Regions from separate parts of the Burkholderia sp. MSMB0856 genome, predicted to be linked through region 1. Evidence: riboswitches for the same ligand, from Rfam matches in the RefSeq annotation. Region 1 holds a riboswitch; the other holds the start of a gene.
What was found. A riboswitch is a leader RNA that binds a small molecule or an ion and turns the genes downstream of it on or off. The one in region 1 is predicted to bind cobalamin.
Positions count from the first base shown of each region.

Region 1 (6,260 bases):
TCGGCGAGGCGAACCTGATCGACGGGATGGTGCCGCTCACCGGCAGCGAGGATTTCGCGTTCCTGCTCGAGAAGCGGCCGGGCTGCTACCTGATCATCGGCAACGGCGACGGGGAGGGCGGCTGCATGGTGCACAACCCCGGTTACGACTTCAACGACGCCGCGCTGCCGACCGGCGCATCGTACTGGGTCAAGCTGGCCGAGACGTTCCTGGTGTGAGGCCGCGGCGCATCGACGCGGGCGCCGCCGCCCGGCACGCGCCAACGCGGCCGTGATACCGGGCGCGCGGGATGCGCGCGAATTTGACGCTCCTTGACATCGACGGGACGAGCCGCGTGCTACGCTGCGCGCGACGCCGGATCGGCTCGATGAATACAGGTGTGGATGACATGCGAAAACAGTTTCTGACCGTGCTGACGGCCTGCGCGGTCGGCGTTCTGGTGGCCGGTTGCGACGACCAGAAGGTGGCTGACGCGGTGAATGCGATCAAGCCCGATCCGATGGCGTTCGGCAATCTGCAGCCGGGCGTCTCGACGACCGAGGACGTGCTGCGCCAGGCCGGCAAGCCCGAGATGGTGAGGCAGGGCGAGGACGGCTCGCAGCGCTTCGAGTATCCGCGCGGCCCGTACGGCACGAGCACGTACATGCTCGATTTCGGGCCGGACGGCCGGCTCGTGTCGATCACGCAGGCCCTGACGGCGGCAAACATCGCGAAGGTCGTGCCTGGAATGTCGAAGGACGACGTACGGCAACTGCTCGGCAAGCCGACCGAGGTCGCGCAATACGCATTGAGTCATGAAGAAGTGTGGAGTTGGCACTGGGCCGAGGGCGGCGTATCGGGCGACGCGATGTTCAACGCGCATTTCTCGCCCGACGGCACCGTGATCCGGACTTCACGCTCGGAAGCACCGGGCCGCGAAAAGCACTGACATCGCGACCTCGCGGTGTCCCGCAGTTTTTCGTCAGAATGCCGTGCCGCCGAACAGCGCGGCCGCCAGCTCCGGATTCGACGGCCAGTACATATGCATGTACGTCGCGACGATCGGGCCCGCGCGATAAACGGCTTCGCCGCTGCCGGGCGCGCCGTCGGGCCGCGCGGCGATCGCCAGCGGCGCCAGCGGCGTATCGAGCCGCGAATAATGAAACGTATGACCGCGCATCGGTCCCGTGCGCGTGTCCAGCTGCTGCATCCCGAGCGCCGCGAACCGGCGCTGCATCGTCGCATGGCCCGACAGCAGCCCGAGCATCGGCGTCGTCGCGCCGTCCACGTCGGTCAGCGATTCGCACAGATACACCATTCCCCCGCATTCCGCGACGATCGGCCGGCCGGCCGCCGCGTGCGCGCGAATCGTCCGCGCGGTCACGGCATTCGCCGCAAGCGTCGCCGCATGCAGTTCCGGATAGCCGCCCGGCAGGAACAGCGCATCGCAATCGTCGGGCACGGGTTCGTCGGCCAGCGGCGAAAAGAACCGAAGCTGCGCGCCGAGCGCATCGAGCAGCGCCAGATTCGCCGGATAAATGAACGAGAACGCCGCATCGCGCGCGATCGCGATCCGCGTGCCGGCGAGCGCACGCGGCAGCGGGGCGCGGACATCCGGCGCCGCGAACGAAACGGCGGGCGGCAATTCGGCGAGCGCCGTCTGCGCGAGCACGTCGGCCGCGCGCTCGAGCCGCGCATCGAGGTCGTCGATGTCGGCGGGCTGGTGCAGGCCGAGATGCCGCTCCGGTAGCGCGATGCCCGCATCGGCCGGCACGTGGCCGAGCCAGCGCAAGTCGTCGGGTAACGCCTGCCGCAGCAATTCCGCGTGCCGCGGCGACCCGACGCGGTTCGCCAGCACACCGTGAAACGGCACCTCGGGGCGGAACCGCGCGAGCCCGAATGCGATTGCCGCGAACGTCTGCGCCATCGACTTCGCGGCAATCACCGCGACGACCGGCACGCCGAACGCGACCGCGAGATCGGCGCTGCTCGGCGTGCCGTCGAACAATCCCATCACGCCTTCGATCAGGATCAGGTCCGCGTCGCGTGTGGCATCGGCGAGCAGCGCACGGCAGCCGGCTTCCCCGACCATGCCGAGGTCGAGCGCATGCACGGGGGCGCCGCTCGCGCGTTCGAGCAACATCGGATCGAGAAAATCCGGCCCGGTCTTGAACACGCGCACGCGCCGGCCGAGCCGCCGGTGCAGCCGCGCGAGGCCGGCCGTCACCGACGTCTTGCCCTGGCCGGACGCGGGCGCGCTGACGAACAGCGCGGGGCAGGCCGGCATCGCTCAGAACTCCACGCCGGGCTGCGCCTTCACGCCTTGCTCCTTGTACGGATGCTTGACGAGCCGCATTTCGGTGACGAGGTCGGCCGCATCGATCAGGGCATCGGGCGCATGCCGGCCCGTGACGACGACGTGCACCGAATCCGGCCGCCCGACGAGCGTCGCGAGCACTTCGTCGAGCGGCAGATATTCGTACTTCAGAACGGTGTTCAGCTCGTCGAGGATCACCATCCGGTACTCGCCGCTTTCGATCATCCTGCGCGCCTCGTCCCAGCCCTTGCGGGCGGTCGCGATGTCGGCGTCGCGATTCTGCGTGTTCCACGTATAGCCGTCGCCCATCGTCACGAAGTCGCATTGCGCGACCGCGCCGAGGAAATCGCGCTCGGACGTGTGCAGCGCGCCCTTGATGAACTGCACGACGCCGAGCCGCATGCCGTGGCCGAGCACGCGCACGGCCATGCCGAACGCGGCCGTGCTCTTGCCCTTGCCGTTGCCGGTGTTGACGATCAGCAGGCCCTTTTCCTGAGTGGCGGCAGCCTGCTTCTTTTCATGGCCGGCGCGGCGGCGTTCGGTCATCCGCTGATGGGATTCGGCATCGGTCTTCATCGGGAATCGTCCTGTCGAAAGCGAAACAAAGGGTTCAGAGCGGGCCGGCGAGCGCGACCGTCACGCCGCCCAGGATGGATTTGGGGCCGAGCAGCCGGCCCCGCGGTGCCGCGAGCCGCGCGCACGGCTCGGCCACGCCCGCGACGCCGAAACGCGCGAGCGCGGCCGCCGACGGGCCGCTCAATGGCGGTTCGGGGCACTGCGCGAGTTGCGCCGCGTCGAACGCGACGAGCGGCCAGCCGCGGCGTGCGCACAGCATGCGCAGCGGCCGGGCGCGCGCCTTGTCGGCGAGCGTCGCGACGACGGCCGGCTCGGCATCAGGGTAGTGCTTCAGCGCCGCGCGAATCGCGGCATCGAGTTGCGCGGCCGTCACGTCCGCGCGAAACCCGACGCCGAGCGCGACGCGCATCATGCGCGGCCGCCGAGCGCCGCGCGCACGGCCGGATCGCCGGCAAGCGCGGCGACGCGGCCGATCACGACGATCGCGGGCGAACCGATACCGGTCGCGCCCACGCGTTCGACGATGGTGTCGAGCGTCGCGAGCACGTGCCGCTGCCCGTCGCGCGTCGCGTTCTCGATCGCCGCGCACGGCATGTCGCCGGGCACGCCGCCGTCGCGCAGCGCGGCCACGATCGCGTCGAGCCGGCGTATGCCCATGTAGATCACGATCGTCATGCGCGTCGCGGCCAGCGCGCGCCAGTCGGGTTCGTCGGCACCCGCGCCGTGGCCCGTGACGAAGATCACGCCCTGCGCGTCGCCGCGATGCGTGACCGGAATGCCGAGCGCGGCCGGAGCCGCGATACCGGCCGTGATGCCGTTCACGACCTCGACCGGGAAACCCGCCGCGCCGAGCGCGAGCAGCTCCTCGCCGCCGCGGCCGAACACGAACGGATCGCCGCCCTTGAGCCGCGCGACGCTGCGGCCCGCACGCAGGTGTGCGAGCATCGCGGCGACGATCGCCTCCTGCGGCGTCGATGCATGGCCGCCGCGCTTGCCGACGTGCTCGATGCGCGCGTCGGCGCGCGCATGGCGCAATACGTCGGGGTTCACGAGGTCGTCGACGAGCAGCACGTCGGCCGCGGCGATCGCGCGCACGGCCTTCAGCGTCAGCAGATCGGCGTCGCCGGGGCCGGCGCCGACGAGCCAGGCGCGGCTCATCGGACGCGGCACGGCGCACACCGTGTCGTGGCAGTGGAAAGGGGACGGCGAGCGGCACATCGGCGGCCGGCGGACAGGCAAGGCATGATGGATCGGGCGATGCCCGCGCGAACGCGGGCGGGAAGCGCACCCCATCCGTCCCCCGCGGATCGGGCGTTCGGCGAGCAGCGGGCTCGCCCCTTGCGTCGGCCGGTATCCGGGCTGGCCGCTTGCCAGGCCGCAGCCTTCCCGCCCGCTGAAGGGCAGTGGCATCGCGGGCGGCCTGGGCGCGTGCGGGGGGAACCGCGGCGCGCGGGCGGCGTACCGTTGCGGGGACAGCACAGGCCGGGCGGACTTCCGCCTCCTGTTTCCCGTTTAACTGCGTGCGCGGAATGCGCATGCGAGCACCGAACGCGGCGCATACGATAGCACAGCGATCGGCCCGCGCGAACCCGCCCCGCGGGCGCCGCGAGCGCCCCCGGCGCGATGCCGCGGCCGTGCCAACCGCGCCGCGTCGGCCCGTTCCGCCTTGACGCTCCCCGCACCGCCGCCTACACTCGCACGCGTTTTGGTGCTCGCGCGCGCTCCTCCGGCGCGCGCAGTTAAACGGGAAACAGGGAGCCTGGCTGCACCGCAGTCGAGCCAACCTGTGCTGCCCCCGCAACGGTAAGCGAACGCATCGCGCCCAGCGCGATGCAGCGCCGCTTCGCCGCATGCCTGCCGCATGCGGACGACCGCCACTGGATGCCGCGCATCCGGGAAGGCGAAGCGGCGTGTTCGTCAGCCCGGATACCGGCCAGAACGTGGGGTTCAGCGCCGCGGGGAGGCGGCGCATCGTCCACGGCCGCAGCACGCCCGACGCCCGAACGCTGCCCGCTTCCTTTGCCGACCCGTCAGCCGCATCGCGCGCGGGCCGGGGCGAAGAACGGCCAGCGGCGCGGGCCGGGCCGACGACGGCCGTGTTGGCATTCATCATGTCGACCGTTCGCAAAGGAGCATCATGCTCGACTCGTTCTTCCGTCTGTTCAACGACAGCTCATCCGGGCTGCGCGGCAAAATCGTCGCGATCTATTCATTGCTCGTCGCCTTCAACGTCGGCGCGTGGATCTGGGCCTTCGTCGCGTTTCGCGACCAGCCCGTGCTGCTGGGCACCGCGCTGCTCGCCTACGTGTTCGGATTGCGCCACGCGGTCGACGCCGACCATATCGCCGCGATCGACAACGTCACGCGCAAGCTGATGCAGGAGGGCCGCAGCCCGCTCGGCGCGGGCCTGTTCTTCTCGCTCGGCCATTCGACGGTGGTGATCGTGATGTCGGTCGCGGTCGCGCTGACCGCGGCGTCGCTCGCGCGTTTCGAGAGCATGAAGACCTGGGGCGGCGTGATCAGCACGAGCGTGTCGGCGTTCTTCCTGCTGGTGCTCGCGGCCGCCAACCTGCTGATCCTGATCTCCGTCTACCGGACGTTTCGCGCGGCCCGCCGCGGCGAGGCGATCGTCGACGCCGACCTCGACATGCTGATGAACCAGCGCGGCGTGCTGGCCCGCCTGTTCCGGCCGCTGTTCCGCCTCGTGTCGCGCAGCTGGCACCTGTATCCGGTCGGCTTCCTGTTCGGCTTCGGCTTCGACACCGCGACCGAAATCGCGCTGTTCGGCATTTCGGCCACGCAGGTGCAGGGCGGCCTGTCGTTCTGGTCGGTGATGGTGCTGCCGGTGCTGTTCACCGCGGGCATGACGCTCGTCGACACGACCGACGGCATCCTGATGATGGGCGCGTACCGCTGGGCGTACGTGCGGCCGATCCGCAAGATCTACTACAACATGACGATCACGTTCGTGTCGGTGCTGGTCGCCGCGCTGATCGGCGGCATCGAGGTGCTCGCGCTGCTCGCGGATAAACTGTCGCTGCAGGGGCCCGTGTGGAATTTCTCGACGATGGTCGCATCGCATTTCGGGATGCTCGGCTACGTCGTGATCGGCCTGTTCCTCGCGTGCTGGATCGTGTCGGCCGCGATCTACCGCCTCAAACGCTACGACGAGATCGACGTGACGCTCTCGGCCTGACTCCCTTTTCGACACAGGATCCACCATGACCTTACGCAAGCTTCCCGTCACGATCGTCACGGGCTTTCTCGGCAGCGGCAAGACCACGCTGATGCGCCACATCCTGCAGCACGCCGAAGGCCGCCGTATCGCGGTGATCGTCAACGAATTCGGCGAGCTCGGCATCGACGGCGAAATCCTCAAGGGCTGTGG
Region 1 is NZ_CP013427.1:1,804,561-1,810,820, reverse strand. Features, by position in the region: gene WS87_RS09735 (M20 aminoacylase family protein) at 1-218, shown strand, start outside; gene bamE (outer membrane protein assembly factor BamE domain-containing protein) at 389-928, shown strand; gene WS87_RS09725 (cobyrinate a,c-diamide synthase) at 962-2,266, opposite strand; gene cobO (cob(I)yrinic acid a,c-diamide adenosyltransferase) at 2,270-2,872, opposite strand; gene WS87_RS09715 (cobalamin biosynthesis protein) at 2,907-3,284, opposite strand; gene cobA (uroporphyrinogen-III C-methyltransferase) at 3,281-4,030, opposite strand; cobalamin riboswitch at 4,201-4,437, opposite strand; cobalamin riboswitch at 4,562-4,824, shown strand; gene WS87_RS09705 (HoxN/HupN/NixA family nickel/cobalt transporter) at 5,010-6,068, shown strand; gene cobW (cobalamin biosynthesis protein CobW) at 6,094-6,260, shown strand, end outside.

Region 2 (6,260 bases), on a different replicon from region 1:
GTCCGGGTCGAGCGCGTGGCGGGCACGCTGACGATCGTGAAGCTCGTGCAACGGCAGTAGCGATCGCCGGTGCTAACCCGGTCCGTCGCCGGAGTCACCCTCGGTTTCAGCAAAATTCAACTCGACGCCATTGCCGGCCGGATCGGTGAAAAACAGCTGAAGCTGGCGCGTGAGCGGCACGTACGTGCGCGAGTACCGGACCTGCGCGTCGGCCAGGCGCCGTTCCATGTCGGCCGCGTTCTCGCATGAAAACGCCATATGGTCGAACGTGTTGACGACGTGCGCCGGCCGAACCTCGCCCGGCCGCGCTTCCGACAGATGGAGGATCGCCTGCCCGCCCGCGTAGAGCCAGTAGCCGTTGCTCTGGAACGGCGGTCGATAGCCCGGCTGGAGGCCCACGACGTTCACGTAGAAATCGCGCAGCGTATCGAGCGTGGTGCGATCCGCGCGCAGGTTGTAATGATTGAGTCCGATCACTGACATGGCAGGTTGTCCGGTTCGTGCAAGGTGCGTCGCGCACAGCATCGCGCAACGCGGGGCGTCCTGTCACCCCCGCATGCCTTTGACCGCCGCGGCCGGCCGCGCGAGCCCGCGCGCCGGCAGCGGCGTCGACATCACGATCGACGTGCGCGTTTCGCCGTACAGGTTGATGCGCTCGATCAGTTGCTCGAGGTGCGCCATGCTGACGGCGACGAACCGCATCACGTAGGAATCCGCGCCGGTCACGTGATGGCACTCGACCACTTCGGGAATCGTCTCCAGCAGTTTCAGGAATTTCGCCTTCGCCGGCTGCGGCACCGTGATGCCGATCAGCGCGCTCACCGGATAGCCGGCCGCGGCCGGATTGACCCGCGCCGTGTAGCCGTCGATCACGCCGGCCGATTCGAGGCGCTTCACGCGTTCCGTCACCGCCGGCACCGACAAGTGAACCTGGCGCGCCAGCTCCGTGTAGCTGATGCGGCCGTTGGCCTGCAGCAGCGCGAGTATCTTCCAGTCGAGTTCGTCCATCGCGGCGGAGTTTTTAAGGTGAAGGCCCCATTTTTCCTTAAAAACCGTCTTCAGCGGCGACCGGACTTTCCCTACGATGTGGTTCATGTCATTGCATGTCGCGAGGAGCCGGCCATGCTGTTCATCAAGTCCGTCGTGATGGGGTTGTCGATCGCCGTGCCGGTCGGCCCGATCGGCATGCTCTGTATCCAGCGCAGCCTGAGTCGCGGCTTTCACGCGGGGTTCGCGACGGGCATCGGCGCCGCGTGCGCCGATGCGATCTACGGGCTGCTCGGCGCGCTGGGCGTCGCCGGCATCGTTACCGCGTTTCCGATGCTGACCGTCGCGCTGAAAATCGTCGGCGGTGCGTTCCTCGTATGGCTGGCCTGGTCCATCGCGCGGCAGGCGCCGGCCGCGTCGGCTGCGGTGCAGGACGTGCCGCGCACGACCGTGCTGCGCGATTTCCTGACGACCTTCGGCCTCACGCTGTCGAACCCGATGACGATCCTGTCTTTCGTCGGGATCTTCGCGGCGCTCGGCCCGCTGGCGGGCACGCATGCCGGCACGATGGGGCCGACCGTGGCGTCGATGGTCGCGGGCGTGTTCCTCGGATCCGCGACGTGGTGGCTGTGCTTGAGCAGCGCGACCGCCGCGTTGCGCACGAAGATGCCGCTCACGTTCATGCACGGGCTGTCGCGCGTGTCGGCCGTCGTGATCGCGGTGTTCGGCGCGATCCAGTTGATCGCGGGCATGCGCGGCGTCGTCTGGTCATGACGCAAGCCGCGGCACCGGCACACCGCGCGCGCGGTCAGAACGTGTAGCTGACCTTGCCGAACGCGGTGCGGCCGAGCGTGTTGTAGCCGTACGCGGTCATGTACTGACGGTCGAACAGGTTCGACAGCGTCGCCGACACCGTCAGGTGCGAATTGATCCTGTACGACGCGCGCAGGTTCACGGTCAGGTACGACGGCAGATACGTCGTGTTGGCCGGGTCGTCGAACGTCGTGCCGCCGTAGTTCAGCGACGCGCCCGTGCTCAGTGCGTGCAGGTTGAATTCGTCCCACGTGTGGTCGACGTTGACGCTGACCGTCTGGCGCGGCCGGCGGTTGAGCCAGCTGTCGTTGGTTTCGTCCTGGGGATTCAGGAAACCGACCGCGACGCTCACCGGCGTATAACGGCCGATCGTGCCCTTGTACGACAGGTCGATGCCGCGAATATGCGAGCGACCGATGTTCATCGGCGAGCGCGTCGCGGGGTTGTAGGCAACCAGGTTGTTGATGCGCGTGTCGTAGATCGCGGCGCTGAACGTGCCGTACGCCGTGTTCGCATCGAGCGCGGCCTCGACCGAATCGCTGCGTTCCGGGTTCAGGTCCGGGTTGCCGTAGCCCGGGTAGTACAGATCGTTGAACGAGGGCAGGCGGAACGCGTTGCCGTACGACACGCGGGCCGTATAGACCGGCGTGATGGCCCACGACAGCGCGGCGTTGCCGGTGTTCACGGCCTTGCCGGCGATGATCTCGTGCCGCCCCGCGACGAACATCGTCACGCTGCCGAGCGTCGCCGACTGATGCAGCGAGAACGCGGAGTCGTTGCGCGTGGGCACGCCGTCCGGCACGTCGACCGGCAGGAAGGCCTGTTCGCGCGTGAAGTCGTACGCGACCTTCGTCTCGCCCGACAGCGGCAGGCCGAACAGCCGGAAGCCGTGTTCCTGATGGGTCAGCGACGTCGACGAACTGATGCGCTGCGAGTTGATCTGGTCGGTTGGAATGGTCGGGTCGCTCGCATACAGGAACTGGCGGTCGTTCGCATAACCGAACGACTGGTCGAACTGCGTGTCGGGCGTGATGTCGAGATGGAACGCGATGCCGGTCGTCAGCTGATGATCGAGCTCGCGATTCGCAAAGCCGGCGTTGTCATAGGACAGGTCGGAACGGTGATACAGCGCGAACGTCGAGATCGACCAGTTGTCGCGCGCGTAGCCGAGTCGCGCATCGAGGTCCTGCGCGTGATACGGATTGCGGCCGGCCTCGTGCCCGTATGCGAACGGCCGCGTTGCGTCGATGCCGGCCGTGTTGTAGTCGTGCAGGCCGAGCGTGTAGGTGAGGCCGCCGAGCGCGGCGAGCGGCCCCGTCGACGGCACGGTGCCCGACGTGCGCACCTGCGTGTCGAAGGTCTTGTTCGAGCCGCCGCCGAACGACACGGTCGTCTGGTTCGGCTGGCCTGCGGCGCGGCGCGTGAACAGTTGCACGACGCCGCCCATCGCGTTCGCGCCGAACGATGCGGCGGCCGGCCCCGAGATCACCTCGACGCGTTCGAACGCGTCGGTCGGCAGGTCGGCCCACGGCGCGATGCCGGTCGTCGGCGAGCCGATCCGGATGCCGTCGATGAACACCGCGACCTGGTTGGCGGACGAGCCGCGGATGCTTACGGACGCCGACGAGCCGGGGCCGCCGTTCTGCGAGACGGTCACGCCCGGCAGCGTCGCGAGCGCCTGCGTGATGCTCGGGTCGCTCGGCGACAGCCGATCGAGATCGGCGCGCGTGAGCACCTGCGTCGTCGCATAGCGCTGGTCGAACGATTCGGGCAGGTGCCGCGTGTCGGTCACGCTGATCGTCGGCAGGTCGGCGGCTGCGGCGGGTTGGGGCGGCTGCGGGAGCGCCGTGTCGCCGGCGGCCTGGGCGATCGGGGCGAACAGCGCCGTGGCGGCGGACGTGGCGAGAAGGTGGCGAAGATTCATGAGGCAATGAGCGTGATCGTGTTGCAGGTACGACGAGCGTAAGCGGGTGGCGGTGCGTACCGCCCGGGTTCGTATTGGTCTATCGCGAGACCGGACGGCATGGGCGGTCGTCGCGCGGATCGAACGACGCGGCACGGCACACGCGTGCGGACACGCCGCGCCCTTGGCTGGCGCGACGGCACGACGCTTCCGGCGAGGAAGCGGAGGCGGAAAGACTGGACATCTGAAGGGTCCTGAGGTCGGGCCGTCCATGCAACGGGGGCGACCGCCAAAGGCGGTGCCTGGCGCTCCGGGACACCCCGCCCGGCGCGGCTGCTTGGACCTCGGGTCGATGGCAGGTCTCCTGGCTCGCGGGTCGCTATTCGCACCGGCCTTCCCGGTTTCCCAGTGGCTTGGAGTAGTGCGGATTCGCCGCTCACAGTTGCGGGGGCAGCCGCAGATTCGAGGCGCTGCCTCTCCTGCGTTCCCTTTTGATCCCGTCTCCGGGAACCATCAGCGCGCAAGCGTAATGGCGAGCGCTCCGGCGCGTCAATTGGCGAAGCGCGCGGGGATGCGAAAAAACGTCAGTGCTCGCCGGATTCTTTTCCAAATCCTCGCTTGCGAGACATGAGGACCCCTTTACTTTACATCTGAGGAAAGGGCGCACTGGCCGCGCGGCAATTGCGGCGGAACCGGCTCGGCGCGACGCCCGTCCATCGCACGAACGCCCGCCGGAATGCTTCCTCGCCGCCGAACCCGAGATGCGCGGCGATCCGCGCGACCGGCCAATCGGACTCGCGCAGGCAGCGTCGCGCGACGTCGGCGAGACACTGCTCGCGCAACGCGTGATAGCCGCTGCCTTCGGCCGCCAGCCGCCGTCGCAACGTCGCCTCGCTGACGCCGAGCCATGTCGCCAGCGCCGCAAGCGCGGGCAGCGCCTGCTCGCGCGCGAGCGCCGCGTCGAGAAAGCCGCGCACCTGCTGCGCCCATGACACGACGGCCGGCGCCGCATCGATCAGACGAAACGGAAAATCGACGAGGAATGCGGCCAGTTCGCCCGGCTGGCGGATCACGCGGGCATCGAGCCGCGCGGCGTCGAATGCGAAGCCATAGGTTTTGCGGCCGACATCGACCGGCGCGTTGAACAGCCCGAGCAGCGGCATCGCGTCGTCGCGGCGCGGATGGCCGAGCCAGACTTCGTCCGGTCGAAGTGGCTGCCCGATCAGCCAGCCGAACAGCTGCAGATAGCAGAACAAGCCCGTCAGGTCGACGAGGCACGCGGCCGGGCTGCGCGTGCGGCGCAGCGAATCCATCCGGAACGTCGCGCGCCCGTCGCGCACCGCGAGCGACAGCGCGCCGGCGCGCGGCGTCAGCATCTCGCAGAATTCGGCCGCGCAGCGGATCGCGTCGGCGAGCGTCGCGCAACTGAGCAGGCAGCGGCACATCAGGTCGACTTCCTGCTTGCGCATCGGCGGATGGCCGTTGCCGCGCGCAACCTGCGCCTCGAGCCGCTCGATTGCGTCGCGGTACAGCGCGACGAAGCCGCTGGGCGTCGTCGACGCGACGTCGGCGGCCGGCGTCGTCAGTCGTTCCGCCGGCGGTGCGCCGCTACGCGTCAGCTCGTCCAGCAGGCGGGCGCCGAGGCCCGGCAGCATGCGGCCGCGTGCCGGCATTGCGCGCTGTTTCATCTCTCTCCCGATCTGAGCGTTACGACAGGGGCCGGTGAGCGGGCCGGTAGGGGTTCGCCGGCCGTCGCCACGCAAGAATGCTATCCACGCCGGCCGCTTCCGGCCTCGCCGGAACGGCGTAGGCGACCGGCATCGCATTACGCCGCGAACTTCTCGAGACGACCCGCGAATGATCCAGATCGTAGACGAAATCACCCTCGCGCCCGAGCGCATTCCCGACGTGCTGGCGCTGCTGCGCGACCGTTATTTGCCGGGCCACGCGGCGCGCGGACTGACGGCGGCCGGCCGCTGGGTGTCGCCGCCCGTCGCGGTGCCGGGGCAGTCGAGCACGCTGTGGCTGACATGGCGGGTTGCCGATGCGGCGGCGTACTACCGGATGCGCGCGCTGACCGACGGTGACGTGGTCGCGTTCTGGATGGCCGTCGACGCGCTGTGCGACGCCCGCCGCCGCCATGTGATGACGGACGCCGATGTACCGCTGCCTGCGCTGACGGAGGTCGACCATGCGGCATGACACGGCGCAGATATTCGCTTCGGCGACCGACGATGCCGGCGCGTTCGAACGTGCATTGCGCGACGCCGCGCATGCGTTGCCCGGCGCGACCCGCGTGGCGCTCGCGCGCAATCTGGACGGCTGCTGGAACGCGGGCGACTACACGCTCGACGTGCTGCGCGACGAACGGGCGGTCGACCACGCGCCGGACTTCACCGCGCTGGCCCGCATACCGGGCGTCGTGCGGATCGACGGCGCCGCATGCCGGGCGGTCGGCGGCGGCCTGCGCGAGCCGGCGCTGCGCGATGGCGTATGGCGCACGCTGATGCTGCGCGTGCGGCCGAAGGCCGACGAAGCACAGGTGCGCGACCTCGAG
Region 2 is NZ_CP013428.1:1,316,534-1,322,793, reverse strand. Features, by position in the region: gene WS87_RS23440 (copper-binding protein) at 1-60, shown strand, start outside; gene WS87_RS23435 (VOC family protein) at 73-483, opposite strand; gene WS87_RS23430 (Lrp/AsnC family transcriptional regulator) at 547-1,008, opposite strand; gene WS87_RS23425 (LysE family translocator) at 1,123-1,761, shown strand; gene WS87_RS23420 (TonB-dependent receptor domain-containing protein) at 1,796-3,724, opposite strand; cobalamin riboswitch at 4,041-4,233, opposite strand; gene WS87_RS23415 (helix-turn-helix transcriptional regulator) at 4,348-5,391, opposite strand; gene WS87_RS23410 (hypothetical protein) at 5,561-5,905, shown strand; gene WS87_RS23405 (Dabb family protein) at 5,895-6,260, shown strand, end outside.
Region 2: another riboswitch for cobalamin. It lies ahead of WS87_RS23420 (TonB-dependent receptor domain-containing protein); the one in region 1 lies ahead of cobA (uroporphyrinogen-III C-methyltransferase).